Regions from separate parts of the Photobacterium kasasachensis genome, predicted to be linked through region 2. Evidence: predicted binding sites of a transcription regulator. Region 2 holds the regulator's gene; each other region holds the start of a gene.
What was found. The regulator CRP, encoded in region 2, controls carbon source genes, mostly activating them, when cyclic AMP is high. The targets are predictions, from matches to a motif close to TGTGANNNNNNTCACA.
Positions count from the first base shown of each region.

Region 1 (8,003 bases), on a different contig from region 2:
CAAAAAGCCAGCCTTAGCTGGCTTTGCTGTTAATCGCCAATCTTGGCCCAAGTATCACGCAGGCCAACCGTGCGGTTAAACACCAGTTTATCTTTAGATGACTCTTTGCTGTCGGCACAGAAATAACCCATACGCTCAAACTGGAACGCTTTTTCCGCTTCAGCATCAGCCAACGACGGCTCTACGACACCTTGCTTAATGGTCAGTGATTCCGGGTTGATCACAGAGACAAAGTCATCAGCAGCGCCAGGGTTCGGTACCGTGAACAAACGATCGTACAGACGAATTTCAGCAGGGATACCCGCTTCCGCTGATACCCAGTGGATCACGCCCTTCACCTTGCGGCCGTCTGTTGGGTTTTGGCCCAGCGTTTCGTTATCGTAAGTACAGAAGATGGTAGTGATATTACCTTCTTCGTCTTTCTCGATACGTTCAGCCTTGATCACATAGGCACCACGCAGACGCACTTCTTTACCCAGCACCAGGCGCTTGTACTTCTTGTTTGCTTCTTCACGGAAGTCTTCACGCTCGATATACAGCTCACGAGTGAAAGGTACTTCGCGGGTTCCCATCTCAGGCTTATTCGGATGGTTCGCTACATTCAAGATTTCCGCTTCACCATCAAAGTTTTCGATAACAACTTTAACTGGATCCAGAACGGCCATTGCACGAGGTGCATTTTCGTTTAGATCATCACGGATACAAGATTCCAGTGAGCCCATCTCGATGGTGTTGTCTTGCTTAGTTACACCAATGCGCTTACAAAACTCGCGGATAGAGGCAGAAGTAAAGCCACGACGACGCAGGCCAGAGATAGTCGGCATACGCGGATCATCCCAACCAGAAACCAGATTATCGGTTACCAGCTGGTTTAGCTTACGCTTGGACATAACCGTGTACTCAAGGTTCAGGCGGCTGAACTCATACTGACGCGGCTGGCAGTCAATCGTAATGTTATCCAGTACCCAGTCATACAGACGGCGGTTGTCCATAAACTCCAGGGTACAGATAGAGTGTGTAATACCTTCCAGCGCATCAGAGATACAGTGCGTGAAATCGTACATCGGATAGATGCACCACTTGTCGCCAGTCTGGTGGTGAGTGGCGAAACGCACACGATAGATAACGGGATCACGCATCACCATAAACGGTGAAGCCATGTCGATCTTGGCGCGAAGGCACATCTTGCCCTCTTCCACTTCGCCATTTTTCATTTTATCGAACAGCGCCAGGTTTTCTTCAACGCTGCGATCACGGTATGGGCTGTGTTTACCCGGCTCAGTCAATGTGCCGCGGTATTCACGCATTTGCTCTGGACTTAGCTCATCAATATACGCTAAGCCTTTATTAATCAATTCAATAGCAAACCCGTATAGCTTGTCGAAGTAGTTTGATGAATAGCAAATCTCACCGCTCCACTCGAAGCCCAACCAGTTAACATCGTTCTTAATAGACTCAACGTATTCGATGTCTTCTTTCTCAGGGTTAGTATCGTCGAAACGTAGGTTACATTGACCCTGATAGTCCTGAGCAATACCGAAGTTCAAACAAATTGATTTAGCATGACCGATGTGCAGGTAGCCATTCGGCTCCGGCGGGAATCGGGTATGTACGCTTGTATGTTTGCCACTTGCTAAATCCGCATCAATGATCTGGCGGATAAAGTTAGTTGGACGAGCTTCAGATTCACTCATCTATTACACCTCGTGTGCTTACAGGATTTTAGAACCCTCTATGATCCATAAATATGGTGCACGACTCAACAAATAGTGTGCATTGTTTGTCGATATGTATAAAAAAACCCCGCTATCGCAGGGCAATATAAACAGATGACACCCAATTCGAGCATCAATATACCCAAGCTACCTCAAGATGCAGGGCAACCCAAGCCTAAAACTACCAGGGCAGCTTCGGAATACACTTCGGGGAAAGCGTATTCGGAAACTAGCAAGGCACAACCCGCCGAACCAGAGCGGAGCCTTGCGGTAGCGATGGCCAAGCCTCAGTGTAAGCTTGTTTTGGAAAAAAAAACGGCCTCCAAACAAGAGGCCGCTCTTCACGCCGTAATCCAGGCTCCCTGATCAGGAACCCGGCCTTAGGTCATTAAGGCAGTTTTACCGAAGAGAGATCTTCAGATGCCGGGATTTTTTTCATTTCGCCAGCAACGATTTCCGCCAGCGGGCCAAGGATAACCTGAATATTGTTAGTACCAAGTTTAACCACACCCATGGCACCCAGAGCCTTCAGAGTTTTCTCATCAGCAAGGCTACTGTCTTTCAGTGTCAGGCGCAGACGCGTGATACATGCATCGATGTTCTCAAGGTTACCGTGGCCACCCAGTGCTTTCAGGTACTGTTTTGCCAGCTCACCCGTTTCTTCTGAACCCGCAACTGAACCTTCTTCGGCATCATCGTCTTCACGACCCGGTGTTTTCAGGTCGAACTTAACAATGACAGTACGGAAGATTGCGTAGTACAGACCGAAGAATACCAGGCCTTGAACAATTAGCATGTACCAGTTAACCGCAAGCGGGTTACGCGTAGAGAGCACCATATCGACCAGACCAGCCGAGAAGCCGAAGCCAGCAATCCACTGCATTGATGCCGCAATGTATACAGACAAGCCAGCCAGTGCTGCGTGAACAACGTATAGCGCAGGAGCCAGGAACATGAAGGCAAATTCTAGCGGCTCAGTTACACCGGTGAAGAATGATGCGAAACCAGCTGCAATCATGATTGAAGCAACTTTTTCTTTGTTCTTCGCTTTCGACGTATGGTACATCGCAAGCGCCGCACCTGGCAGACCGAACATCATGATTGGGAAGAAACCAGCCTGATACATACCGGTCACACCCGGAGTCGCCACACCTTCAGCGATAGATTTCGCGCCACCAAGGAAGTTAGGAATATCGTTGATACCGGCAACGTCAAACCAGAATACAGAGTTCAGTGCGTGGTGAAGGCCGACAGGAATCAATAGACGGTTAAAGAATGCATAGATACCAGCACCTATCTCACCCATACCCTGGATACCTTCACCGAAGTTCACAAGACCACCATAAACGGCTGGCCAGATGTACATCAGGATGAAAGCAATAAAGATACCTGCGAATGACGTCAGGATAGGAACCAGACGCTTGCCCGAGAAGAATGCCAGGGCTTTGTGAAGTTCTACAGCAGAGAAGCGGTTATAGATTTCAGCGGATACGATACCGACTAAGATACCGACAAATTGGTTATTGATCTTCGCGAATGCTGCAGGCACTGCACTAGGGTCAATGCCTTGAATTTGTGCAACTGCACCCGGAGACAGCAGCGTTGTAACGACTAAAAAGCCAACAAAACCAGAAAGTGCTGCTGCACCATCTTTATCTTTAGACATACCGTACGCAACACCAATTGCAAACAGTACAGACATGTTATCAATAATAGCGGCACCAGCCTTGATCAAAAAGGCAGCCAGTGCACTGTTTGCACCCCAGCCGTTCGGATCAATCCAGTAGCCAATACCCATTAATATTGCGGCGGCAGGCAGTGTGGCAACAGGTACCATCAACGCCTTACCTACTTTCTGAAAATATCCAAGAATATTCACCCTTAGTTCCCCCTATGGTTTTCTTAGATGCGATCCAGATAACTTTTTTTAGTTATCCGATTAAGTCATTTGCAGTGTAAGAGATTAATTTCGCCCCGCAAATTAAAACCTCATCAATTGTGATCTTTATCACCTGATTAACTAACAATAGAGCGATTTTGCTAGCCCGATCATAAAACTTATTTTATTATCCAAAACAAAGGTAATATGCCGCTAAGATTTAATCGTATTTTCTACTAGGAATGAGGTATCACCGTGAGACTAATCCCGCTGAATAAAGCTAAAGATGTAGGTTTGTGGTCAGCTCGCTATATCGCTGATTCTATTAATAAATTTCAGCCAACAGCCAACCGTCCTTTTGTATTAGGTTTACCAACAGGTGGTACTCCACTGGCAACATACAAGCGTTTAATCGAGCTTTATGAAGCTGGAGAAGTAAGTTTTAAGCACGTTGTTACCTTCAACATGGATGAGTATATCGGTATCTCAGCCGACCACCCTGAATCATACCGCAGCTTCATGTACAGCAACTTCTTCCAGCACATTGATATTCAAGAAGAAAACATCAATCTTCTGAATGGTAATACTGACGATCACGAAGCCGAGTGTCAGCGTTACGAGGACAAGATCAAATCTTACGGTAAAATTAATCTGTTCATGGGCGGCGTAGGCAACGACGGACATATTGCCTTCAACGAGCCGGCTTCTTCGCTGGCATCACGCACCCGTATCAAAACACTGACAGAAGACACCCGTATTGCAAACTCGCGCTTCTTTGACGGTGATATGGATCAGGTACCTAAGTACGCACTAACCATCGGCGTTGGTACGTTGCTGGATGCACGGGAAATCATGATTCTGGTTACCGGCCACAACAAGGCTCAGGCTCTTGAAGCCGCCGTTGAAGGTTCGGTTAACCACCTGTGGACGGTATCTGCCCTTCAGCTACACCCTAAATCACTGATTGTCTGTGACGAGCCGTCAACACAGGAGCTGAAAGTCAAAACTGTGAAATACTTCCAGGAACTGGAAGCTGAAAACATCAAGAACCTGTAATAGGAGTTGTTCATGTACGCGCTTACCAACTGCCGTATTTTTACCGGTAGCGATGTGCTGAATAACCACGCCGTCATTATTGACGGCGTGAACATTCACGCTATTTGCCCTGCTGACGAGCTACCTCAAGATATTGAAACGCTGAATCTGGACGGGGCCAACCTGACACCAGGTTTCATCGATCTGCAGCTCAACGGCTGCGGCGGCGTCATGCTAAACGATGAGATCAATGCCGATACCATCCATACCATGCACCGCGCCAACCTAAAATCAGGCTGCACCAGCTTCTTGCCGACGCTGATCACCTCGTCTGACGACGATATGAAAGCGGTCATTGCCGCGGCCCGCGAATATCACGCCCAGTATCAAAACCACTCGCTCGGTTTGCACCTGGAAGGCCCTTACCTGAACGTGATGAAAAAAGGTATCCACAGTGTCGATCACATCCGTCGTTCCGATGACGCCATGATCCAGACCATCTGTGACAATGCCGATATCGTGGCCAAGGTAACACTGGCACCGGAACAGAACTCCCACGAGCATATCCGACAGCTGGCCGAGGCCGGTATTGTTGTTTCTGCAGGCCATACCAATGCCACCTATGTCGAGGCGCGCAAGGGCTTTGAGGCCGGTATCAGCTTTGCGACCCACCTGTTTAATGCCATGACACCGATTGCCGGCCGCGAGCCAGGCATGGTCGGGGCCATCTACGACACGCCGGATGTCTACACTGGGGTGATAGCGGACGGTTTTCATGTAGATTATGCCAATATTCGTATGGCTCACAGGATGAAAGGCGAAAAACTTGTTTTGGTCACCGATGCAACTGCACCAGCAGGAGCAGACATTGATCACTTTATTTTTGTCGGTAAGAAAGTATATTACCGTGATGGCAAGTGTGTTGATGAAAATGGCACACTTGGCGGTTCGGCACTAACCATGATTGAAGCAGTTCAAAACAGTGTCGAGCATGCAGGTATCGCCCTGGACGAAGCGATTCGTATGGCAACCCTGTATCCTGCTCGTGCCATTGGTGCGGACAAGACACTGGGAGCCATCAAAAAAGGCATGGTTGCTAACCTGGCTATTTTTGATCGTGACTTCCATGTTCGGGCGACTGTTGTTAACGGTGAATACGAGCAGAACTAACTATGACAGGCGGACAAATTGGTAATGTAGATCTGGTAAAGCAGCTTAACAGTGCAGCTGTTTACAGACTCATTGACTTGCAAGGCCCTATTTCACGTATCCAGGTAGCAGACGTAAGTCAGCTGGCTCCTGCAAGCGTTACTAAAATCACCCGCCAATTGCTTGAGCGCGGCCTGATCAAAGAGGTCGCGCAGCAAGCCTCCACCGGTGGACGACGTGCCATTTCGCTGACGACAGAGTCAGCGCCTTTCCATTCGATTGCTATCCGGCTTGGACGCAACTATATCGAATTGACCATTTACGATTTGAGCGGCAAGCACATAGCCAGTGCCGCTCATCAGTTTAATTACGCCAACCAGCAAGAACTGACCGACGGCCTGCTTGGCCATATCCGCCAGTTCATCGCAGACAACCAAAATATCATGCGTGAGCTGGTCGCTTTCGGTATTACCCTGCCGGGACTGATTGATCCGGAAACCGGCGTGGTCGAATATATGCCACATATTGAGGTGGATAACTTTCCACTCTCGGAAATTATCAGCGAGAAATTCGGCGTTTCCTGCTTTGTCGGTAACGACATCCGAGGCCTGGCGTTAGCCGAACACTATTTCGGCGCAAGTCAGGACTGCAAAGATTCAATCCTGATCAGTGTCCACCACGGTACCGGTGCCGGGATCATCGTGAACGGACAGGTGTTCCTAGGCTTTAACCGTAATGTCGGTGAGATTGGCCATATCCAGATTGATCCGCTCGGTGACAAATGCCAGTGCGGCAACTTTGGCTGTCTGGAAACAGTGGCGGCAGATCCGGCCATCATCAAGCAGGTTCAGAGCCTGCTGGCCCAAGGTTACCGTAGCAGCCTGCAGGAGCTGGAGGAAGTCACTATGCCAGCCATCTGCGAAGCGGCCAATAAGGGTGACGAACTGGCCAGCCAGGTACTGATCAAGGTCGGTAATCAACTCGGCAAGGCACTGGCTATGACGATTAATTTATTCAACCCGCAAAAAATCGTGGTTGCCGGCAATATCATCCAGGCCAAAGATGTCGTTTTTCCGGCCATCCGACGCTGTGTCGAAACCCAGTCACTGTCAACGTTCCATAAAGATCTGCCGATTGTAGAATCTGAGCTCTATAGCCAGCCTACCATCGGGGCTTTTTCAATGATCAAGCGGGCTATGCTAAACGGCGTGCTGCTTCAGCGACTGCTTGAAGATTAAGGCCGACAACACAGCGTCTGACTGCATGCCAACCTTATAGCACAGCAGTTTTTTCGCCACACTAAAAAGGGGCATGTACCGGACAGGTACATGCCCCTTGTGGTATATTGCGCAAAAAAATTCACCCTACGCCCAAGCTACACTATGGGTTATGCGATAGTGCTATCGAGAACACAATAAGAAAGGATAATTAGTCTCAACATGGAACTTATTTTTATCATAGCCGCCTTTCTGGCTGGCTTTATAGCCCTGAGGTGCAAGCTTCCTCCTCTGGTAGGCTTCCTTGTCGCGGGGTTTGCCCTCAATAGCGCAGGCTACCAGTCAACCGAAGTCCTCAGTGTCCTGGCCGATCTCGGCGTTACCCTGCTACTGTTCTCGATTGGTCTCAAACTCGATGTCAAAACCCTGCTTGCCAAAGAGATCTGGGGAGGAGCGACACTGCATAACCTGCTGACAACCGGCCTCTTTACCCTTGCCCTGCTGGCTTTGAAACAACTCGGCCTCGGAATGCTCAGCGAGCTGGATATGGTGCAGCTTGGCCTGCTTGCCTTCGCACTCTCATTTTCAAGTACCGTTTTTGCGATCAAGGCGCTGCAGGAAAAAGGCGAGCTCAACTCTACCTACGGCACCCTTGCCATTGGGGTACTGGTCATGCAGGATATTTTTGCCGTTATATTCCTGACCGTTTCGACCGGCAAAGTGCCCGAAATCACTGCGTTAGCCTTGTTTGCCCTGCCCCTATTGCGTCCATCACTGTTTAAAATTCTCGACAAGGCCGGCCACGGAGAAATGCTGGTACTGTATGGGATTTTCCTTGCCCTGGTCGCCGGGGCCGGTCTGTTCGAGGCTGTCGGCATGAAGGCAGATTTAGGCGCTCTGATCCTGGGTATGATGCTAGCCGCTCACCCCAAGGCCTCGGAGTTGTCAAAATCACTATTCAACCTAAAAGAGCTGTTGCTTGTCTGCTTCTTCCTCAACATAGGCCTG
Region 1 covers NZ_JAKJSH010000006.1:135,601-143,603, reverse strand. Annotated here, with positions in the region: gene glnS (glutamine--tRNA ligase) at 30-1,694, opposite strand; gene nagE (N-acetylglucosamine-specific PTS transporter subunit IIBC) at 2,104-3,594, opposite strand; gene nagB (glucosamine-6-phosphate deaminase) at 3,850-4,650, shown strand; gene nagA (N-acetylglucosamine-6-phosphate deacetylase) at 4,663-5,799, shown strand; gene nagC (DNA-binding transcriptional regulator NagC) at 5,802-7,016, shown strand; gene L4D19_RS08335 (cation:proton antiporter domain-containing protein) at 7,218-8,003, shown strand, end outside.
Region 1: a site for CRP is predicted at 3,713-3,728, ahead of nagE (N-acetylglucosamine-specific PTS transporter subunit IIBC). Genes of this name have one in related genera too.

Region 2 (8,003 bases):
TTGATTTTGCCGGCGGTATCGCAGTGAGCTGTCTGGGCCATTGTCACCCTGTTATGGTCAATGCACTCAAGGAGCAGGCCGATAAGCTATGGCATTTAAGTAATGTCATGACCAACGAGCCGGCGCTGCGTCTGGCGAAAAAGCTGACCGAGCACAGTTTTGCTGAAAAGGTGTTCTTTGCCAACTCAGGTGCCGAGGCTAACGAGGCGGCGCTGAAACTGGCCCGTCGCTATGCGGCCGATAAGTTTGGCCCGGAAAAATCTGAAATTATCTCATTCCAGCAGGGCTTCCATGGCCGTACCTTCTTCACAGTAACTGTCGGTGGGCAGGCAGCCTATTCTGATGGCTTCGGTCCGAAACCCGGTGACGTGACCCACTTAGTATACAACGACCTGTCGACACTGGCTGAGCACATGTCAGAGCGTACCTGTGCGGTGATGATGGAGCCGCTGCAGGGTGAAGGCGGAATCATTTCGCCGACCCAGGAGTTTATCCAGGGCGTACGTGAGCTTTGCGACAAGCACAATGCGCTGCTGATCTTTGACGAGGTCCAGACGGGTAATGGCCGTACTGGTGACTTTTATGCCTACCAGGGGCTGGGTGTCACACCAGATATTCTGAGCACGGCGAAATCATTGGGCGGTGGTTTCCCGATTGGTGCCATGCTGACAACTTCTGAGCTGGCTGTTCACCTGAAGGTTGGTACACATGGCTCGACCTACGGCGGTAACCCGCTGGCTTGTGCCGTTGCCGAAGCGGTTGTGAATGAAGTCACTAAGCCAGAGGTACTGGACGGTGTTAAACAGCGCGAGCAGTGGTTCCGTGAAGGACTGGCTCAAATAAATGCTAAATACCCAATCTTTGACGAGGTACGTGGTAAAGGCTTGCTGCTGGGTGCTGCCCTGAATGAAGAATGGCAGGGACGTGCCCGTGATATTTTGCTGGCGGCCGGAGAAGAAGGGCTGATGGTACTGGTTGCCGGTGCTAACGTCGTGCGCTTTACTCCGTCACTGGTGATCGACAAGGCCGATATCGATGAAGGTATGGCTCGTCTTGAGCGCGCGATTGCCAAGCTACATTAATAAAAGTTACACCAATAAAAGGCGACATCAATAACGCTGCACCAATAAATAAGCGATACCAATACATCCTTAAAACATGCAGTGGCTGACAGGAGCCTGGCCACTGCAGTTGCCTGTTTCCGAACATGAAACGGCAATCAATTCACTAGAAAACAATGAGCTAGCGGCAACTGCCGCTACCTGCATCAGGAGGGAGTTCGATGCTGGTTATACGTCCTATTACTGAAGCCGACTTACCGGCGCTAATGCAATGCGCCGAAGAGTCCGGTCATGGTTTTACTTCACTACCGGTGAATGAAGAAATCCTGCGCAACAGGATTGAACACTCGGTGGAGAGCTTTGCCAAAGCCGTCACCAAGCCGGGGCCGGAAGGTTACCTGATGGTGGCAGAAGACACCAAGACGGGAGAAATTGCCGGTACGACAGCAATAGAAGCCGCTATCGGGCTGGACAATCCCTTTTATACCTACCACCTGAGTACCGTGGTTCACTCATCTCGTCGTCTGAATGTTCACAATGTGGTGAAAGTACTGACATTTGGTAATGACTACACCGGTGTGAGCGAGCTATGCACCCTGTTCCTACGTCCGGAATGGCGTCAGGGGCTGAATGGTCGCCTGCTGTCGAAGTGCCGTTTCATGATGATGGCCGAGCACCCGGAGCGATTTGACACCACGGTGATTGCCGAAATGCGCGGCGTTTCCGATGAGGAAGGGCATTCGCCGTTCTGGGAATGGCTGAAAGAGCACTTTTTCTCGATTGATTTTACGTTGGCAGACTACCTGACCGGGATTGGGAAGAAGGGCTTTATTGCCGATCTGATGCCGAAGTTGCCGATTTACGTCAACCTGCTTAGCCCGGAAGCCCAGGCGGTGATTGGCGAGGTACATGAAAAAACACGCCCGGCACTGCGTTTGCTGGAAAAAGAAGGATTTAGTTGCCGCGGTTATGTCGACATTTTTGATGCCGGCCCGACTGTCGAGTGTGATACCCGCAATATAGAATCAGTACGCCATTCGCAGCGTTGTAGCGTTGTGATTGGCGAGTCTGCGACAGGCAAAGACTGCATTATCAGCAACAGCTCATTTGAGAATTTCCGGGCTGTTGTCGGTAAGGTCGTCCTTGATGAAGAGAAGGCGATCGCGCAGATGGACGCGGAAATGGCAGAAGCACTGCAGGTGAAAAATGGTGATCAGGTTCGCCTGATTGCGCAATAAAAAGGACGGGAGAACATCATGACACAATGGATAGCAGGAAACTGGCAGGAAGGTAATGGCGAAGCGATGCAGTCACTGAACCCGTTCAGCGGTGAGGTGATCTGGCAGGGAAAAGGCGCGACTGCCGAGCAGGTCGAGCTAGCTGTTGCCGGTGCCCGTCAGGCTCTCCTGAGCTGGCGTAAAACAGCCTTTAGTGAACGTCAGGCCATCGTTGAGCGTTTTGCCGAGCTGGTCAAAGAAAACAGCGAACATATTGCCCGCACCATTGCCGAGGAAACCGGTAAGCCGTTGTGGGAGACCCGAACGGAAGCCGGGGCGATGGTCGGCAAGATAGCCATCTCGCTACGCGCCTATGATGAGCGTACCGGCCACAAGCAGAAAGAAGTGGCCGGAAGCCAGGCCATTTTGCGTCACCGTCCGCTGGGTGTCATGGCAGTCTTCGGTCCTTATAACTTCCCGGGCCACTTGCCTAACGGCCACATTGTGCCTGCGCTGCTGGCCGGAAATACCGTTGTATTCAAACCGTCAGAACTGACGCCGAAAATTGCCGAAGAGACCATGAAGCTGTGGCAGCAAGCCGGCTTGCCAGGCGGGGTGATTAATCTGGTGCAGGGGGCCCGTGCCACGGGTGAGGCCCTGGCTGGTTCTTCCGGTATCGATGGCTTGCTGTTTACCGGCAGCGCCAATACCGGTCATATCCTCCACCGTCAGTTTGCCGGTCAGCCGGGCAAGATGCTGGCGCTTGAGATGGGCGGCAATAATCCGATGGTTATCTCCGAGGACTATGGCGAGCTGGAAGCGACTGTCTACACTATTATTCAGTCAGCCTTTATCAGTGCCGGACAGCGTTGTACCTGTGCCCGTCGTCTGTATCTGCCGCAGGGCGAGAATGGGGATGCGCTGCTGACGCGTCTGGTCGAGGCCACATCGCAGCTTGTTATCGACGGCCCGTTTGCCGAGCCGCAGCCATTTATGGGGCCGCAAATCTCCGAGGCGGCCGCTGACGGTATCGTCCGTGCTCAGGCCAACTTGGTGAGCTTGGGAGGCGAGGTTCTGCTGGAAGCCAAACGCGGCCAGGGGGCGGTAGTGACGCCGGCTATCATCGAGGTGAGCAAGGTGGCCGAGCTACCGGATGAAGAATACTTCGGCCCGCTCCTGCAGGTTGTCCGTTATCAGGGGCTGGAGCAGGCGGTAACGCTGGCCAATGATACCCGCTACGGTTTGTCGGCAGGGCTTGTTTCTACCCGCGACGAAGAGTGGCAATACTTTATTGATCACATCCGTGCCGGGATTGTAAACCGTAACCGGCAGCTAACCGGGGCCAGTGGTGATGCACCATTTGGTGGACCGGGCGCATCCGGCAACTTACGACCGAGTGCATATTACGCTGCGGATTACTGTGCGTATCCGATGGCATCGATGGAAGGTGATCAAACTGAGTTACCGGCTCAGCTATCACCGGGTATCAAGCTGTAAGCGCGAGAAAGCGGAATTAATCGACAAGGGGATAGCATCATCATGGAAAGGGTTGAACAACTGTTTAATGCGCTGTGGCAAGATTATACCCAGCGTCTATGTCCGTCGGCAGGTCAGGTTCATGATCTGCTGGAGGAAGGTGAGCCCCTGCTCAATGATCATATTGCGCTGCGGACGTTTAACCTTCCGCAGGTCGGGCTTGACCGCCTGGCTGCGCCATTTATTGCCATCGGCTATAAACCGTGCGGCAAGTACCATTTCGAGGCGAAGAAGCTCTATGCCGAGCACTTTGAGCACCCGAATCCGTTGGCACCTAAAGTTTTTATCAGTGAATTGATGGTGGGGCAGTTCTCGTCATTGTTACAGGAGACGGTACGCGATCTGGTTAACCAGGTACCGGAAGAAGCCATGCATGATCCGGCGTTTCTTTACGGCGGGCGGTTATGGGATCTGGACTATGCGACCTATGAGCTGTTGTCGGCAGAAAGCGAATATGCCGGTTGGTTGGCGGCGCATGGTTTCGGTGCTAACCACTTTACCGTCAGCATTAATCAGCTGGAGCAGTTCACCGAAATCCAGGAAGTGAATCACCTGCTACGTCACAACGGTTTTGCGATCAATGAGTCAGGCGGGGAAGTCAAGGGTAGTCCGGAGGTGATGTTGGAGCAGTCTTCAACAATGGCCGATCGGGTGCCGGTGAACTTTTCGGATGGCGTACGCGAGGTGCCGGGTGGTTTCTATGAGTTTGCCAAACGTTATTCGACGGCTGATGGTGAACTGTACCGGGGATTTGTCGAGGCCTCGGCGGACAAGATATTCGAAAGTACTAATCAGTAATTACAGTAATTAAGCTAAGTGCTCGATCCACGGCTGCCATGGGTAGCCGTGGTTTTTATATTTTTAGCCCATGTCGCTAGTGCTGGCTGTCCAGCGGAGGTAGCCATGGACTGTCATTGCCCTGATGGCGGCTGGTGGAGTCAAATGTTGTCTGCTGCTCCAGATAGTGGCGCTGGCCGCTAAAGCCCGTCAGCTCAACGGTCGCCGGCAGCGTTTGGATCACGGCGGGTGGTGTGTTGCCGGCATTCGGCGCAAAGCGTTCTATATCCATATAATTGCGTTCCGTATTATCCGAACGGTATCTGACGCCGCTTCCGTTATTGGGGCCAGACTGCGAAGTGTATACAATACACATATGCACAATGTAGCATTGATGGTGGGGATCGCAAGAGGAACAATAGTGAGCGCTGTAGCAAATTATGTCTGAAGCTATTACATTGATGCCCAGCAGGTATACATCGGACACAAAAAAAGCCGCATGATGCGGCTTTTTATCGTTTTGCTTTCCGGGTACCGGGTTTAGCGAGTACCGTAAACTACAATCGTTTTACCGTGTGCCGAAATGAGGTTCTGCTCTTCCAGCATCTTCAGGATACGACCGACAGTTTCACGTGAACAACCGACAATCTGGCCGATTTCCTGACGCGTGATCTTGATCTGCATACCATCTGGGTGAGTCATCGCATCAGGCTGCTTCGCAAGGTTCAGCAGTGTCTGGGCGATACGACCTGTAACATCCAAGAATGCAAGATCACCTACTTTCTGGCTGGTCACCTGCAGGCGGCTTGCCATCTGAGCAGATAGGCGCATCAGAATATCTGGGTTTACCTGAATTAGCTGGCGGAATTTCTTGAAAGAAATCTCGGCGACTTCACAAGGTGTCTTCGCACGAACCCAAGCTGTACGCTCCTGACCTTCTTCGAACAGGCCTAGTTCACCGATGAAGTCACCCTGGTTTAGGTAAGACAGGATCATTTCCTTGCCTTCTTCATCCTTGATCAATACGGCAACAGAACCCTTGACGATATAGTAGAGCGTTTCTGCTTTCTCGCCCGCATGAATCAAAGTGCTCTTTGATGGGTACTTATGAATGTGGCAATGGGAAAGAAACCACTCTAGAGTTGGATCTGTTTGAGGTTTACCTGGAACCATATTACTAACTTCCTCTGCGTTTGTTGCCCAACAACGATATCCTTATTACTTGAAGCTGGGCCTAACAATAGAATTGTTCGCCGTCTAGGATATGCAGTCAACCGCTGGGCTGCAAGCTCACGTGAATAATTAGTTCAGAGTTTATCTTTTTTCGGCGCGTATTTCTTGATATTGATCTATCTGAAATGGGCATTTTGTAGTCATAAGTGTGCACATGATCACACCGTTGTGAGTTAGTGCCAAATACCCCTGTTTTAAGTAAGGAGAAAGCAATGCAATCACGCGTGAAATGGGTCGAAGATATGACCTTTCTGGGCCAGTCAAATTCTGGCCATAGCGTCGTAATGGACGGTAATGGGGGCGAAAAAGCACCAAGTCCGATGGAAATGGTGCTCATGGCTGCGGGAGGTTGTAGTTCGGTCGATGTGGTCGACGGATTAAAGTCTGCCGGCCAGAAGATCACGGCCTGTGAAGCACAGATTTCTTCCGAGCGCCGTGAGCAGGCTCCGCGTATTTTTACTTCGGCAAACTTGCATTTTGTGGTTACGGGTCATGATCTGGACGAGGCTCTGGTCGAGAAAGTCGTAGCCGATTCGCTACAGAAGTATTGCTCGGTTTGCCTGATGCTGGGTGAGGGCGTAGAAATGACCCATTCCTACGAAGTCGTGAAAGCATAAGCGTAGCGTTACGAGAGGCGAGTATCGAGTAAGAGCGGAAAGTATACCTCTCGCACCTCGTTACTCGACTCTTGCTATTGGCCTTTGTTATTACCCGATTTTACCCGTTTCGATTAATTGCTGGATCAGCGGTCGCATGATCAGCTCCATGGCAAAGCTCATTTTTCCGCCTGGTACCACCAGGGTATTGTGGCGCGACATAAAGGAGCCCTGGATCATTGACAGCAAATACGGGAAGTCGACATTTTTGATCCCGCGAAAACGGATCACCACAAAGCTCTCATCCAGGCTGGGAATCGCCTTGGCACTGAGCGGGTTGGAGGTATCAACCGTCGGTACCCGCTGAAAGTTAATATGGGTACGGGAAAACTGCGGGGTAATGTAGTTGAGGTAGTCGTCCATTGAGCGAACGATCGACTCCATGACAGCTTCGCGGGAGTGTCCGCGATCCCGCGTATCCCGGACGATCTTCTGGATCCATTCAAGGTTCACAATCGGAACCATGCCGATGAGTAGATCGACATGCTGGGCGACATTGATCTCGCCGTCGACGACCCCGCCGTGCAGTCCCTCGTAGAACAGGACATCGGTATTTTCCGGCAGATCCTGCCACGGGGTGAAAGAGCCCGGCATTTGGTTGTAGGGAACGGCCTCGTCAAAGGTGTGCAGGTAGCGCCGGAACTGGCCACTGCCGTCATCGCCGTATTGACGGAAAAAGGTTTCTAGCTGGGCGAAGTCATTGGCCTGGGGACCAAAGTAGCTGATATGGCGCCCCTGTTCTTTGGCCTTGCGAATTTCGACATCCATTTCCGGACGAGTAAAGCGGTGAAAGCTGTCCCCTTCTAGCCAGGCGGCGTTAATGCTCATCATATTGAACATTTTACGAAAAGCTTCAGAGGTGGTGGAGGTGCCAGCACCCGAAGACCCTGTTACTGCAATAATTGGATGTTTTGCAGACATGACAAACCCTGTCGTTAACATTAACGGAAAGAGTTATTAACAGGCTGGAGAGGGAAGGTCAAGTATAACTCGGGCTGCAAGGTGAAAAATGATACCGCGGCCCGGTATGGTTAACGGCTGTTGGTTAGGGTCAGGAGTGCAGATCTCGGCGCAGCTTGATGTCGACCGATTCGTGCAGCTCGGAAAAGACAATCACGGCATCACCTGAGGCTAGTTGCTGGCGAACATGTTGCACTTTTTGCTCCATGGTCAGTTCACTTTCACCATAGTCGGTACCTTCGCGCAGAACGAAGTGCTCGATGAGGTTTGTCAGGGTCTCCGGATCGATTTCTTGCCAGGGAATAATCATAGCGGTGTTATCAGCATGTAAGACGGATAGCTGATTATATTGTGAATTTCATAAATTGTAGAGCGGTAATATGGCCCCGCAACAGATCTCAGTAACAGAGCCAGAGTACTCCCGCTTTTTTAGTCTTTGATTACTTTCTCAAACCATTCGGGAACGGTTTTTTCCAGCCAGAAGTTCGGGTTGCGCAGCGAACCGCTGACAAAACCGACGTGGCCACCGTATGGACTGAGATGGTAGTCGATATTCTCGGGCA
Region 2 covers NZ_JAKJSH010000009.1:50,427-58,429, reverse strand. Annotated here, with positions in the region: gene L4D19_RS13765 (aspartate aminotransferase family protein) at 1-1,082, shown strand, start outside; gene astA (arginine N-succinyltransferase) at 1,283-2,299, shown strand; gene astD (succinylglutamate-semialdehyde dehydrogenase) at 2,318-3,775, shown strand; gene L4D19_RS13750 (DUF1338 domain-containing protein) at 3,818-4,612, shown strand; gene L4D19_RS13745 (hypothetical protein) at 4,689-4,883, opposite strand; gene crp (cAMP-activated global transcriptional regulator CRP) at 5,132-5,764, opposite strand; gene L4D19_RS13735 (OsmC family protein) at 6,037-6,441, shown strand; gene L4D19_RS13730 (phosphoribulokinase) at 6,532-7,401, opposite strand; gene L4D19_RS13725 (YheU family protein) at 7,532-7,750, opposite strand; gene L4D19_RS13720 (hydrolase) at 7,870-8,003, opposite strand, start outside.

Region 3 (8,003 bases), on a different contig from region 2:
TTTATGGGCGGTGGCAGTGTTTCCGGTTAGCTGAGGGCGTACCGAATGCTGGATCAGAGCAACAAACTATGGTCAGATAGCGGCCATAGAGATAAATACAAACGTAAGTAAAGTCAGTTAAGAGATTCTAATAAGATGGATGCAGAATTTTGGCATAGCCGCTGGGCGGAGAACCGTATCGGTTTTCATTTAAGTGACATTAATCCAGTACTAACGAAGTATTGGCCTAGGCTAAACACGACACGTACCGATACCGTGTTGGTGCCTATGTGCGGTAAATCAGTTGATTTGGCCTGGCTGGCTGAAAAACATGATAATGTTGTCGGTATTGAGCTCAGTGATATTGCGGTACGGGCGTTTTTCTCCGAGCACTTTTATACGCCGATGGTGACATCGATAGGTAATGGTCAGACGCTCTATGAGTTCGATGAAATTACCATTCATTGTGGCGACTTTTTTGCCACTCGTGTTGAGCCTGTCGATGTGGTTTATGATCGTGCGGCATTGATTGCGATGCCTGAGAACATGCGCAAAATGTATACGGAGCACTTGCTTTCGATGGTGAAGGCTGGTGGACGTATTTTGCTGGTTACTCTGGATTATCCGCAGCCAGAAATGGATGGCCCTCCGTTCAGTGTCACCAAAGATGAAGTTGAGCAGCTGTTCGCTGGTTGTAAGATCACCCACCTTGATCGCGACGATGCCGATGAATCACACCCACGCCGTCAGCGTGGACTGTCACGTTTTGCAGAAGAAGTGTGGCTGATCGAGCTGTAGTTAGCCAAGCTATACCCGTAAACAAAAACAAAAAGGAGCCAGTGGCTCCTTTTTTCATGCTTGGCGTATTTGTATTTTTGTTAAAAAACGACTTTGATATCCGAAGCTGTTTCAACCGCGTCGCTGATTGCCTGATCTGTAGTGTCTCGGCGAGTCAGGGCAACGCCTAAACGACGGCGACCGTTAATTTCTGGCTTGGCAAACAGGCGAACCTGCGTTTGCGGACGGGCCAGTGCAGTTGCCAGGTCATCAAACCGGATGTTGTCGGAAACACCTTCAGACAACACAACAGCCGATGCTGACGGGCCGTAGTGGGTGATAGCGTGAATCGGCAAGCCAAGGAAAGCGCGAACATGCAGGGCGAACTCAGATTGATCCTGAGAGATCAGGGTGACCATGCCGGTGTCATGCGGGCGAGGGGAGACTTCGCTGAACAGAACCTCATCCCCTTTGACGAATAGCTCAACACCAAATAAACCATAGCCACCCAGTGCGTTCACTACTTTTTCGGCAACTTCCTGAGCGGCCTTAAGAGCGTCAGCTGACATTTGCTGTGGCTGCCAAGACTCGCGGTAGTCGCCGTCTTCCTGACGGTGACCGATAGGATCGCAGAAATGCACGCCATCAATGGCACGAACGGTCAGCAAGGTAATTTCGTAATCAAACTCGACAAAGCCTTCGACGATGACACGTCCGGCTCCTGCACGTCCGCCTTCCTGTGCATAGTGCCAGGCTGATTCGATGTCTGCCGGTGTTTTGATCACGCTCTGTCCCTTGCCGGAAGAGCTCATGATTGGCTTGACGACACAAGGTGTACCGATGCGCTCAACTGATGCGGCGAAATCATCATACTGATCTGAAAATTCATAAGGGGAGGTTGGAATAGCCAATGTTTCTGCCGCAAGGCGACGAATGCCCTCACGGTTCATAGTAAGCTTGGTCGCATTGGCAGTTGGTACAACATTCAGCCCATCGGCTTCTAGCTCAACCAGCGTATCGGTGGCAATTGCTTCGATTTCCGGCACCACATAGTGAGGCTGTTCCTTGGCAATAACTTGTTTGAGCGCTTTGCTATCGAGCATATCGATAACATGGCTGCGATGGGCAACCTGCATCGCCGGGGCATTGGCGTAGCGATCAACAGCGATAACTTCAAGACCTAAACGCTGACATTCAATTGCAACTTCTTTTCCTAGTTCGCCGGATCCTAGCAGTAGAACACGGGTTGCATCTGTGCGAGTCGCTGAACCTAACATCGAATTTCCTTACGATAAGTATTGATACTGAGCGCGATCATACAGGAATTTAATCATCACGCAATCGTTTGCGTTGTTTGTTTTTGCTTGGTTTTTGCCTTGTTGTTCCAAGGCTATACTTAGAGGTTTCTTTGTAAAAGTTTTGTCATGATTACTGCGGGGCTATCGAGTCTTAGGGGGTTTTTGGTTAACGTAGGCCCATTATTCGTTACCGACAGTATGATTACGATGAAAAAAGTTTTACTAGGCTTGGCGCTTGCTCTTTCCGTTTCAGCACACGCTTCACAAAGCGTCGGGGTGTTTTTTGGTAGCCCGATGAGTGGTATTCAGTACAAGACGAACGATCTTCGATTTTCTCTTGGCCTGGATGATTTTGGTGTAGCGGTAGACAAGACGTTTAACTTAGGTTCACTCGTCAATGACCCTGATCTAAATAGCATGTACACCTTCGTTGGTGCTCAGTACGTCGATAACAAGTATGACAAACTGGGTGTGCGTTCAGGAGTAGGATTCCAGGTGCCGGTAAGCCAGTTTGAACTCTACGGTGAAGTTGGCCCGACACTGTATGTCGTAGAAGACGTTGATCTGGAGCTAGAAGGCGCACTGGGCGTTCGCTATCGCTTCTAAGTGGATTTGAGTTAGTTGCAAACTAAAAAGGCTGGATACTCCAGCCTTTTGTCATTTGTATTGCTTGTGCCGGGAATGCTTGTGGTGTGTAAGTCGCATTCTGTGACGCTGTCACAAGCGTTGTTCTATTGCTAACCCTATTAACTCTATTTTATGAGTTTTGCTTCCTGGTAGTACTGTTTGGCACCATCATGAAGCGGCGCAGACAAGCCATCTTTAACCATTTCTTCTTTCTTCAGATTGGCAAAGGCTGGGTGAAGTTTGCGGAAGGTATCAAAGTTGGTAAACACGGATTTGACGACCTGATAGATCAACGCTTTGTCTGTTTGGGCCGATGAAACAAACGTGGCACCGACACCAAAGGTTTTCACGTCGCTGGCTGAGCCTTTGTACATCCCACCGGGTACTGTTGCGACACGATAAAAGTCATTCTCGGCAATCAGTTTGTCGACCACAGGCCCTGCCACCTCGACAATCACGCTGTCACAGGATGTAGTGGCTTCCTTGATCGCACCGCTAGGGTGGCCAACGGTATAGATCATCGCATCGATTTTGTTGTCACAAAGGGCTTTAGATTGCTCGGATGCCTTCAACTCGGAAACCAGCGCGAAGTCTTTATTCGTCCAGCCAAGGGCTTTCATCAGTACTTCCATCGTTCCTCGCTGGCCGGAGCCCGGATTGCCGATGTTAACGCGTTTCCCCTTTAAGTCTGTGAAGGTCTTAATGCCAGAGTCGGCTCTGGCGACAACGGTAAAGGGTTCAGGGTGAATAGAAAAAACCGCACGAAGTGATTTGAAAGGGCCTTTGTCGGCAAATTTGCTGGTTCCATTATAGGCGTGGTATTGCCAGTCTGACTGGGCGATCCCCAGATCAAGCTCACCAGCCCGAATTGTATTGATGTTATAAATTGACCCGCCGGTACTTTCTACCGAGCAACGGATGCCGTGAGCGTCACGGTCTTTGTTGACCAGACGGCAAATCGCACCGCCAGTTGGATAATACACACCTGTAACGCCACCAGTACCAATGGTGATGAATGATTCTGCGCGTACCGTGATTGAGAAGAGCAAAGAAAAAAGGCTAATGAAAAGAGACGCTAAACCAAGTTGCTTCATATCAGGTTCCTCTGAGTAACAAATTTCTCCGTACGATTGAAAAGTATAGAAGAGATACCGTAACTCACTCAGTTTCTTCGTAATAATGAGCAGTTGTTCTAATTGGCTAGCAAGAAAAAGAAAATCCCCGGCAGGCGGGGATTTTGGGGAGAAGTGATGGGTTAGGCTGCTTCGCTTTTAACGGTTGCCTTTTTATTTTCCCACTGGGTGATAAAGGCGACGGAAGCGATAATAATGGCAGCGCCAAGCCATAGACGGCCCGGCGGTACCCAGCCAAAGACAACCCAGCCAGCCAGTACGTTCAAAGGAAGCTTGGCATGGTCAAACGGCTGAACGAATGAGGCATCGGCAACCGCGTAGGCTTTGGCAATCGACCATTGTGCCAATGCTGTCAGCAATCCGGCTCCGGCAAGCAGTACCCATGTCAGCCCGCTTGCAGGCATAGTGAAGTCCGGCACCGCAAGAAACAGGTTGAATGGCGTGATCAGAATCAGCAGGTAGACAACCATCGTCGTTGGCGAGTCATCGACAGACATCTTTTTCACCATCAGTGAATAGCAGGCCCAGAAGAATGCAGCACCAACAGGCAGTAATGCTGCCCAACTGAACGAGTCGGCCCATGGCTCAAGAATGATCATCGCACCAACAAAACCTGCCAATGTTGCCGCCCAGCGTGCAATACCGACTTTCTCTTTCAGGAACAACCCAGACCCGATAGTGGCAAACAATGGTGAGGTCATAAGCAGCGCAATACCCTGCCAGATAGGCACCGGATAGGCGAGTGCCCACAGCCAGAGCTGAATACCAATTACTGAAAGGAACACACGTAAACAGTGCATGCCAAAGTGTTTGGTTTGCAGTGCCTGCCTTAGACCCAGGCTTCTTAACCAAGGGAAGATAGCGATAAGGGCAATGAAATATTGAATAAGTGCAACAGTGGTTGAGGGCAGGTGAAGCATGACACTCAGGTATTGAGCCAGGCTGTTGACGATAGCAAATGCAAGCCCTGCGGTTAGCATCCAGCTGGCGCCCTGGAGCGGATTGTGGTGATGAGACATGGGTAATATTATCAGTACAGGTAATAAAATCTTACGGCATCATACCCCTGCATAAGAGAGGATGAAACTGATTTAAAAAGAAAAACCGCCATTCGGCGGTTTTTAAATAGTCAGATTATGCTGCGCTACTGTTAAGCCGCTACATAAGTAAGAGGTACATCTGGGTTCAGCGCTTCCAAGGTGTTTTGGGTATCTGCCAGGTGGCTGATAGTGCTGTCTGATTTTTCTACCAGTGCCGCTTCTTCAATGTCTGAAAGCGGGTAGCCAGCCATGTTCATGTTAACCAGTGCAACCTGAAGCGGTGGCAGGCTTGGGTTGAACGCTGCGTTCTCGGCATACTTACCAATGAAGGTTTTACCGTCTTTGGCTTTTAGTGCAACACCACTGAAGTTCTTGGTGTATGGCGCGTGAGAGCCGTTGGCTGCCGCACATGCTTCTTTAATCAGTGCTTCGGTCGCATCGGTTTTCAAACCATGGTCAACGCTCGCCAACAGGGCATCAGTAATGTTCAGATCAGCAGGACCGAATGACTCAGGCAAGTATTCCTGAAGCTTTTTCGCTGCGCGTTCAGGTAGCTGGACAACCAGGCTCTGTGCTGTAGTCAGCTCGTTCATGAACTGGCGACAGTGGCCGCAAGGGCTGTAGTTAATGGTGATATCGGAAATTCCTCTTTCACCCTTCACCCAGGCATGGCTGATTGCAGACTGTTCGGCGTGAATGGTTTGCGACAGAGAAGCACCGACGAATTCCATGTTAGCGCCAAAGTAAAGGCGACCAGATTCACCGCGCACAATAGCACCGACGAAGAAGTTGGAAATCGGAGCAACGGAATAGGCTGCAGCAAGAGGAAGCAGAGCAACACGCAGTTCACTGTCCGTCATCTGTGTCTTAGCGAGCAGCTGTTCGAATACTTCTGGGCTCAAAGTTGCATCAAAGTTTGCATCTTCTAAAACAGGCTTAATTGCAGTCGCCAGATCAGAGGGTAAAGTGCCTAAAGCATCCATCACTTTAGTATGCATGAGTGTTACTCCGTATTGTGTATGGAGAAACATTGTAGGCGCAGTGATTAATTTCATGTGTGATCTTTGTCACAGATACCTAATCGCCGTTACACGCATTACATAAATGAGAGTGGTGTCACACAGATTTTAATTTTCGCGCCTTTATTTATCAATAAGTTAACGATGTATTCGATTACCTGCATATATTGTGAATACTAATGTCTTAGCTGAATAACTTTAAGATTAGTGGAAAAATAGCCGGTGCAAGGATAGATGTCATTACACCGCAGATAACAAGCGCCAGTGAACTGAATGCGCCATCCTGATAGTTTTCTTCCGCCGCTTTTGCCGTTCCAAGGGCATGAGATACCGTCCCCATGGTTAGTCCTTTTGCGATAGGGGCTTCAATCCCCACTAACCGAAATAGCGGGTAACCCAATACCGCGCCGAACAAACCCGCAATAATCACCATGATGGCCGCAATTGCCGGAACACCGCCAATCTGTTCAGAAACCGCCATTGCGATAGGTGTAGTAACAGATTTAGGCAAAATGCTTGCCGTTAGCTGAGGATCGGCACCAAGCGACAAAGCGATGCCGGCTCCGGTTAGCATCGACAGAACACTGCCAGCCAGACACGCGGTGAAGATGACTTTCCATTTTTGTCTGATTTGGGACAGCTGTTCATAGAGGGGAAACGCCAATGCGACGACAGCAGGCTCAAGCAGCGCGTTTAGCCATTTGTTTTGTTCGAAATAGGTCTCATATGGCACGTTCAACCATACCAGCAGAGGAATAATGACAAGCAGGCAGATCAAAAGTGGGTTGACGATAGGGTGCTGAATGTACTTTGAAATATACCGGGCAATATAGAAAACAATTAATGTTGTAGCCAACCAGATCATCATTTTTCCTTGTAGTGAGTCGCCACGCCAATAACCAGAAAAACAATCAGGCTGCTGCCAATGGTGCTGAGTAAAATCGGTAAGGTGTTTGCGGAGAGTAAATCAAGATAGTTCATCAGGCCGACGCCAACAGGAACGAAGAGCAATGCCATGTGGCGAATGAGCAGATGGCAGCCTTCTTTTGCCCAACTGGAAGGGATGAGCCCCATTGAGAGCACGATGAATAGAAGCAACATGCCGATGATGCTACCGGGAATAGCCAGCTGGGTAAGGTGCTGTATCGCCTTGCCGATAAACAGACAAATGAGAATGACAGAAAAGGAACGGAGATATGCCATGAGCCTTGATTCCTAACGAAGAGACTCATTCATCATACAAAACAAATGTGATCTAAGCCACAAAAAATTTGAACGCAAAAATACCGGTTGCTAGAAGTTTGAAACAACCACAATCGCAACCCCGGCAGCAGCTAGTAACAGCACTGAAATCTTATGCAATAGGCTGTATTTAACAATGTGCTCGGTGGCTGACTCTAGCTTTGGTTCCTGGTTACTTTCGGCAGGAAGTCTCGGTTGTTTATCAAAGGTATGGACAAGACGGCATGTTTTGTCTGGGAGGGGAACGCGAAAGCCAAAGTGAGGAATAACTTCAATCGGAATGGACATCTCGCCATTGTATTCGAGCTTTTTTGTCAGCGAGATCAATAGAGTATTTAGATCATAGTGGCTGTTGCTTTCGTGGCTGTAGGGATCGACCTGAGTGAATGTCTTATCAAACAGCGACTGGGCACTGATCACCTCACCGGCGAAATAGCACAGGGTTTCCAACAGGCGAGACTCATGGACCGTGAGCACGGTTTCGGTGTTGTCTTGCCATACCAACAGACGCAGATCGGGCTCAAAATCCACACTTTCAAAGCGATAGCAACGCGTTAATGCTTTAGTCGTCATATCAACCACTTAAATACCAATGAATACTAAATTCGATACTTGCGACGTAATCTCCATTGCAGCGCAGGTGCGCTTAATGGCGATTTCGTCTGATCAAAAAAACTTGGACTCAGACTGCAAGGCTGAATGAGTAAAATCTGACTTTCGTTCAGATACCTTCGTTATAAGTGTTGATGGCAATCGCACTAAGTTCAAATCTCGAAAATGGGATAATGTCTTAATAAAAAGCCCTCCGGCTTTGCAAGCCGGAGGGCTTAGATAAAATAACAAGGTATTACGGTGAGTTAGCCAGCTAAACAGCAAAGTGTAACGGCT
Region 3 covers NZ_JAKJSH010000017.1:29,894-37,896, reverse strand. Annotated here, with positions in the region: gene L4D19_RS21740 (thiopurine S-methyltransferase) at 136-777, shown strand; gene purT (formate-dependent phosphoribosylglycinamide formyltransferase) at 858-2,033, opposite strand; gene L4D19_RS21730 (hypothetical protein) at 2,262-2,660, shown strand; gene L4D19_RS21725 (TAXI family TRAP transporter solute-binding subunit) at 2,807-3,775, opposite strand; gene L4D19_RS21720 (DMT family transporter) at 3,937-4,833, opposite strand; gene cdd (cytidine deaminase) at 4,965-5,852, opposite strand; gene L4D19_RS21710 (CidB/LrgB family autolysis modulator) at 6,058-6,735, opposite strand; gene L4D19_RS21705 (CidA/LrgA family protein) at 6,738-7,076, opposite strand; gene L4D19_RS21700 (winged helix-turn-helix domain-containing protein) at 7,167-7,688, opposite strand.
Region 3: a site for CRP is predicted at 5,911-5,926, ahead of cdd (cytidine deaminase). Genes of this name have one in related genera too.

Region 4 (8,003 bases), on a different contig from region 2:
TATAGACTGATATAACAATAATGTTTGATCGTCAGGGTAAGGATCCGAGGAGCTATAATGAAACTATCGCAGTTGAAGCACTGGCTTAAAGTTGATGATGGCAAAGTCCCTAAATGCATTGTGACCAGCTATGCCGGTTGCTCGGACTATCTGATGGAAGTGGAGTTTAAGCATCAGCTTGAGCCGCTGAAGGATGACAACGACGAAATGGTCCGCTTCCAGTCCATCGAGCAGGTCAAGGATCTCCTCCGTCCGCTGGGGATCACCTCGGTGATATTGCGGGTGACGGATCCCTATGATGAGTTTTCTCCGGACGGAAAGGTCTCTGACTGCCGGGAAGACATGACGATTTCACTGTAAGATGAAATAACGTTCCAGCAGCTCTGCAGTAAAGTGGGTCTTGAGATAAAAGCCGCGGGGCAGGGTCTTTATCGGTTGCCCGTCGGCACCATAGGCCTCTGTTAGCGCCTTGCTGTTGGCAGCCTTTGGCCGAAGCTGCAGGATCTCGCCATGGCGTGCCGTAATTTTCTCGACATGGCCGAGCACGATCATATCCATCAACTCTTCCCAGTCCCGGCGTAAGCGCTGCTCTTCGTCCGGGGACGGGCTCCAAAGCAAGGGAGAACCAACGCGGCGATCAGCCAGGGCAATATCCCGCTCACCCTCCACAGGGATCCACAGTACTCTGGCCAGCTTATGGCGGATATGGCTATTTTCCCAACTGAGGCCCTGAAGGCCAATGAGTGGTGCCACACAAACAAAGGTGGTTTCCAGCGGTTTGCCGTTATAGCCGATCGGGATCGTTTTCAACTCGATACCCAGCTCGATAAAGTCCGGCACGGGCTTGCTGCCAGCGGTGGCGCCGAGGTGCCACTCCAGCAATTGACCGACCCAGCCCTTGTCCCGTTTTAGATCGGGAGGGGTGACAATACCTGCCTCCTTGGCGAGTTCGCCGAGTGACAACCCTGCCAGTTCATGGGCGCGGCTAAGGAGTTCTTGCTCTGTTTGGGGAGTTGGACGCATATCGGTACGAAGGTACTCTAAGGTGAATAGTCGCTGATGCCGAGCATACTAGCATAGCCCCTCTATGCTGATAAGAGTATGGGAAATGATGGGACAACTGTGAATAAATGGGTGGTTAATTTATGCACGATCCTAATTGCGCGGAGTGGATGATCAACACAGAAGGCTATGAGGTTTATTTTTAAGGTGTTGAAAAATATCATTTTAAAGCCGTTTTTGTTGACGGCAGTTTGCTGCTTGGCTTAGCTGGAAAAGGGTTATACAAGCAAAATGTAAGGATCTTTCACAAAGATATCCACAGGATAATTGGATAAATATTTTAATTTCTCACCATCTGGTTATTTATCCAGGTGTTTGTTGGTATTTTATTCGTTGTGCTGGGTGATAAATCAGCAGTTGGCTATGAGCGATGTGGATAAACGCGTTGTTGGTTGATCTTTGACCGATCTGTTTTTTCGGTATGGATGATCATTCAATACCATGGGTTAATTATTTCGTATGATAATTTAATTTGTTGTTTTTATATGTTTTTCTCTAGTATTTCTGATGTGTGTTTTAAAATGGTACGAAACAAAAATTGGCTTGAATCAGGCTGAAATAGAGCTTCTGCACAAATCTATCCACAGAAAGCGTGTATAAATGTGGCATAGGTCTCATTTGTCTGTTTATAAACTCGTCGGCCATTCGAAGTTATCCAGAAACTGAGTGCTAGGTAGGAAAAAACGGTTATTAATTAGAATGTTTGTTTACCCGTTGCATCGTCTGTGAAAAAATCACTGTTAATAGAGATTTATACTTGAGGTCGTCCAGTGATAGATGGCGATGGATACCGCCCTAATGTAGGGATTGTGATCTGTAATAGCCATGGCCAAGTATTCTGGGCTCGACGATATGGACAACACTCCTGGCAGTTTCCGCAAGGCGGCATTGATGAGGGGGAGACCCCGGAACAAGCCATGTATCGCGAACTGTATGAGGAAGTAGGGCTTACCAAGAAAGATGTCCGAATTTTGGCGTCAAGCCGGCATTGGCTACGTTATAAATTACCGAAGCGTCTTGTAAGGTGGGACTCTAAACCTGTTTGTATCGGGCAAAAGCAAAAATGGTTTTTGCTCAGCCTAGAATGTGATGAGTCAAAGGTGAATATGCAGCGTGGCAGCACGCCTGAGTTTGATGGTTGGCGTTGGGTGAGTTACTGGTACCCGGTGCGTCAGGTCGTGTCCTTTAAGCGTGATGTCTACCGGCGGGCACTAAAGGAGTTCGCGGCTATGGCCATGCCTTTCAAAGAGAGAAAAGAGCGCAAGATGAAGCGCAGAGGCAAGCGGGGATAACTCAGGATTACCGGATAAGGTTTACTATGCTGACGCAGCTAAGAGAAATTGTTGAAAAAGTCGCAAGCGCCCCAAATTTAATTGAAGCGCTGGATCAGCTTGTTGTCAGTACCTGCCGGGCAATGAAGACAGACTGTTGCTCTGTCTATATTGCCGATCACGAACGACAGCAGTTTACCCTGATGGCGACGCAGGGACTCACCAAACCCCACTACCAGATTCAGCTGGCTTTCGGTGAAGGGCTGGTGGGGCTGGTCGGCAACCGCGCAGAGCCTATCAATGTTGCCGATGCCCGGCATCATCCCCATTTCAAACATTTTCCCGGTATTGGCGAAGAGTCTTTCGGCTCCTTCTTTGGCACTCCCATTATTCACCAGCGCCAGGTGCTGGGCGTGTTGGTTATCCAGCAGCGGCAGCGACGCGAGTTCGATGAAAGCGAAGAGTCCTTTATGGTTACGCTGGCGGCGCAGCTGGCGGTGATCCTTGCCCATGCCAAGGCCCAGGGAATGTGGCCGGATCAACGTGACGGCCTGCACCTGATTGGTTCGGCTGCCTCGACCGGGGTAGCGGTAGCCCGTGCCTGGTGGGATGATAACCAGCCGCGGCTGGAACAGGTATCACCGGCATCTTGTCTCGATCTGGAGGCAGAGCAGGAAAGGCTAAGTATCGCGATTGAGCTTGCCAGTGCCGAGTTCCGCCGGCTGCGTAAGCGTTTTGACAGTGAGCTACACAAAGAGACGCTGGCTATTTTCGATCTGTTCAGTCACCTGCTCAATGATCCGATGCTGCGCAAAGATCTGTTTGCCAAAATTGCCGCCGGCGATCAGGCCGAGTGGGCGATCCGTCAGGTGGTCGAGGCATATTCCGATCGCTTTGCCAATATGAAAGACGACTACCTTAAAGAGCGGGCGCAGGATATTCGCGAGCTGGGCCAGCGCCTGTTGTTTTTCCTCCATAATGATGATGTTGCCGAGCACCAGTGGGATGAACCGGTTGTTCTGCTGACCCGAGAACTGACAGCGGCTATGCTGGCCAGTATTCCGCGGGACAAGCTGGCAGCGGTTGTCGCCCAGGAAGGTGCCGCCAACTCTCATGCCGCGATCCTATCGCGGGCGCTGGGCCTGCCTGCAATTATGGGGGTCGATTTTGTTCCCGAGAAAGTGCACAACTGCAAGGTCATTGTTGACGGGTACCGGGGAGACTTTCTGGTTAATCCTAACCGTCATGTCCTCGCAGAATATAACCGGCTGCTCAAGGAAGAAGACGAGCTGACCAAAACGGTCGAGGAGGAACTCGGCAAGGCATCCTATACCCAGGATAATCAGCGGATTCATATTCATCTGAATGCAGGCCTGAGCGCCGATACCAGTATTGCCGTGAATCAGGGGGTTGATGGGGTCGGGCTGTATCGAACCGAAGTGCCTTTCTTGTTGCAGCGTAGTTTTCCGTCGGAAGAAGAGCAAACGGTACAGTATCGGGCTATCTTATCTACCTACCGTGATAAGCAGGTGGTGATGCGGACCCTGGATGTTGGGGGCGACAAGCCTTTGCCGTATCTGGCTATCGAAGAGGATAACCCTTTTCTGGGCTGGCGGGGGATCCGCTTTACGCTCGATCATCCCGAAATTTTTCTGATCCAGGTCCGGGCCATGCTCAAGGCCAGTATCGGCCTTGAGAATATGGATATTTTGCTCCCGATGATATCTGGTATTGCCGAGCTGGACGAGTCGAAGGTCTTGATCGAGCGCGCCTTTGTCGAAGTGGCAAAATATGCTGAAGAGCAGGGGAAAGAACTGAAGCGGCCTCGGATCGGTATCATGATCGAGGTGCCGTCGATTTTGTACCAATTGTCGGCGCTGAAAGGAAAGGTCGATTTTATATCGGTCGGCAGCAACGACCTGACGCAATATTTACTCGCCGTTGACCGGAACAATTCCCGGGTTGCGAGTGTCTATGATGCATTGCATCCGGCCGTGCTCCATGCCATGAAGCATATTATCGATACCAGCCGGGGGTTGAATATCCCGGTTAGTGTCTGTGGCGAACTGGCCGGTGATCCGATTGGAGCGCTGTTGCTGGTGGGAATGGGTTATCGCTCCCTGAGTATGAACACCCGCAATGTAGCCCGGATTAAATATATTTTGCGCCATATTTCGGTGAGCGAAATGGAGCAGTTAAGCCGATTTGCTTTGCAGGCGACATTCGCTGATGATGTACGTGCCCAAACAACGGAGTTTGTTGACGAGCGCGGTTTGGGTGGCTTTATCCGTGCCGGTAAGTAGTAGGTTAAGATGATAGATAATGCGTTATGGTTGTTTGCCATGTGCCTGGTTCTGGGCAGTGGCGTTGGCTTGCTGGCTGGTTTGCTCGGTATCGGAGGCGGACTGGTAGTGGTGCCTGCACTGGTATGGCTGTTGCCTCGGGCAGGAATCGGCAGTGAGCTGGTAATGCATATTGCATTGGCGACCTCACTGGCCAGTATTGTACTGACCTCTGGCTCGTCAGCCCGTAATCACATCAGACTGGGAAATGTTGATTTCTCGATTGTGAAAACACTGGCACCTGGGGTGATTATCGGTGGCCTTGGCGGTAGCGTGATCGCCGAGCTGGTGCCGACGGCACTGCTGCCGAGAATTTTTGCCGTGATTGTGCTGCTGTTGGCACTGCAAATGCTGGCGTCGATGCGTTTTACCAATATGCGCCCTTTGCCCGGGCCTATGGCGACGGTATGTAGTGGCGGGATCATTGGGGTTGTGTCGAGTCTGGCCGGGATTGGCGGAGGATCGTTGACCGTGCCTTACCTCAGCTTGCACGGTGTTGAAATGCGCCGCGCGATCGGCAGTGCCTCACTGTCGGGGGCACTGATTGCGGTAGCGGGAATGGTGGGATTTATTACCGCGGGGATCGGTGACGAGACGCTGCCGCCGATGAGTATTGGTTATGTGTATCTTCCGGCATTGCTCGGTATTGTAATGACCTCAATGCTCACGACCCGTTATGGTGCTGCTTTGGTCAGCCGTTTGCCGACCATGACATTGAAAAAGATATTTGCCGTCTTCTTGCTGTTTATCAGCTTGGAGATGTTTTTGGGATAATTGATTAGGACGGGAAGAGCGCAAACGGTGCGTTTTCTTTCCTCCCTGCTTTCTGAGATAGATTGAATGAGCCAAGGTTATTTGACGTTTCCAAACATTGACCCGATTTTGATTGAGATTGGCCCGCTAGCGATACGCTGGTACGGCTTGATGTATCTGCTGGGGTTTGTCTTTGCCATGTGGCTGGCTAACCGCCGGGCGGATAAGCCGGGTAGCGGCTGGACCCGGGAGCAGGTCAGCGACCTGTTGTTTGCCGGCTTCCTCGGTGTCGTCCTTGGCGGGCGTATCGGCTATGTGCTCTTTTATAACTTCGACCTGTTTTTGGATAATCCGCTCTATCTGTTTAAGGTATGGACGGGCGGCATGTCGTTCCATGGCGGATTGCTCGGTGTCATTACCGCGATGTTCTGGTATGCCTATAAGCACGGGCGAACCTTTTTCAACGTAGCAGACTTTGTCGCACCACTGGTGCCGTTTGGTCTGGGAGTTGGCCGCTTGGGCAACTTTATCAATGGTGAGTTATGGGGACGAACATCGGATGTTCCATGGGCCATGGTGTTTCCGACTGGCGGACCGCTTCCACGCCACCCGTCCCAGCTCTATGAGTTTTTCCTCGAGGGCCTGGTATTGCTGATTATCCTGAACTTGTTTATTCGCAAACCGCGCCCTGCCGGGGCGGTGTCGGGGCTGTTCCTGTTCGGTTACGGTAGTTTCCGTTTTATCGTCGAGTACTTCCGTGAACCGGATGCCCATTTGGGGCTGTTTGGCGGTTGGATTAGCATGGGGCAGATCTTGTCTTTGCCGATGGTGATCGGTGGTTTGCTGATGATGCTGTGGGCGTATAAAACCCAGCCGAGAAATACCACCGCGTAAGCGCAGACGTTTTGACCAAGGCAGCACTCAAGGGTGCTGCCTTTTTTGTATTCTGATAATATTGGGCGCAACTGTACCTTACTGGTACAGCTGAGAAATTAACGGGCAGGATGATGAAACAATATTTGGATCTGTGTCAGCGGATTGTCGATGACGGTGTATGGATTGAGAATGAACGAACCGGCAAGCGTTGCCTGACAGTGGTAAATGCAGACTTGACCTATGATGTGGCAAATAACCAGTTTCCTTTGATCACAACCCGCAAGAGCTACTGGAAAGCGGCTATTGCGGAGTTGCTGGGCTATATTCGTGGTTATGACAATGCCGCCGACTTCAGGGCCCTGGGAACCAAGACCTGGGACATGAATGCCAACGACAACCAGGCGTGGCTGAACAACCCGCACCGCAAGGGGCACGATGACATGGGCCGGGTATACGGGGTTCAGGGGCGGAGCTGGCGCAAGCCGGATGGCTCGACCATCGATCAGCTGCGCAAGATTGTCGATGATCTCAGCCGGGGCATTGATGACCGCGGCGAGATCCTGACGTTCTATAACCCGGGTGAGTTTGATATGGGCTGTCTGCGCCCGTGCATGCACACCCACACGTTCTCGTTACTGGGCGATACCCTGTATCTGACCAGCTATCAGCGTTCTTGCGATGTGCCGCTTGGCCTGAACTTCAACCAGATCCAGGTCTATACCCTGCTGGCATTAATGGCACAGATCACGGGCAAGAAGCCGGGTCAGGCTTACCACAAGATCATCAACGCCCACATCTACGAAGACCAACTGGAGCTTATGCGAGATGTCCAGCTTAAACGCGAGCCGTTTCCTTCACCTCAGCTGAATATCAACCCAGACATCAAAACGCTGGAAGATTTGGAAACCTGGGTGACGATGGATGACTTTGAAGTAGTGGGCTACCAGCACCACGAGCCAATCAGGTACCCTTTTTCTGTATAAAACTGTTTCCCGGGGTAACAAATAAACACAGCTGAAATACTTTGCTTGCCCGGAACAGAAATGCAGAACAACAAAAAGCCCCGCAATGCGGGGCTTTTTTGATGGACCGTTGGTAGCGGTTGCGAGGACTTAGGCCGTCACTGCCAGGATAGTACTTGGAATTGCAACAAAGACGAGGCCAAGGTAGCCGGCAACAGCCATTTTGTTCTTGGTCGCCAGCTCACCCAGGAAGAAAGCGGCTTTCAGTGGTAGCTCACGTAGTAGCGGGATACCAAAGATAAACAGGGTTGCCAGCACGTTGAACGACAGGTGTACCAGAGCAATTTGCAGGGCAAATACCGCATTGTCGCCAGAGATTGCCGTTGCAGCCAGCAGGGCTGTGATACACGTACCGATGTTGGCTCCCAGGGTGAAAGGATACACATCACGTACCTTCAGCACTCCGGTACCTACTAGCGGTACCATCAGGCTGGTCGTCGTAGAAGAAGACTGAACCAGAATCGTCACGATTGAACCAGAGGCGATACCGTGAAGCGGGCCACGGCCGATTGCACTCTTGAGGATTTCACGGGCACGGCCAACCATCAGGCTGCGCATTAGCTTGCCCATAGCCGTAATGGCTACGAAGATCAGAGCAATACCGATGAAAATCAGAACGACGCCACCCATGTTGCCAAATGCTTCCAGTGGGCCTTTTACGACTTCCACGGCAGGCT
Region 4 covers NZ_JAKJSH010000021.1:19,259-27,261, reverse strand. Annotated here, with positions in the region: gene L4D19_RS24070 (DUF6482 family protein) at 58-360, shown strand; gene mutH (DNA mismatch repair endonuclease MutH) at 352-1,023, opposite strand; gene rppH (RNA pyrophosphohydrolase) at 1,833-2,354, shown strand; gene ptsP (phosphoenolpyruvate--protein phosphotransferase) at 2,381-4,636, shown strand; gene L4D19_RS24050 (sulfite exporter TauE/SafE family protein) at 4,646-5,449, shown strand; gene lgt (prolipoprotein diacylglyceryl transferase) at 5,516-6,322, shown strand; gene L4D19_RS24040 (thymidylate synthase) at 6,436-7,287, shown strand; gene L4D19_RS24035 (Na/Pi symporter) at 7,417-8,003, opposite strand, start outside.
Region 4: a site for CRP is predicted at 1,664-1,679, ahead of rppH (RNA pyrophosphohydrolase). Genes of this name have one in related genera too.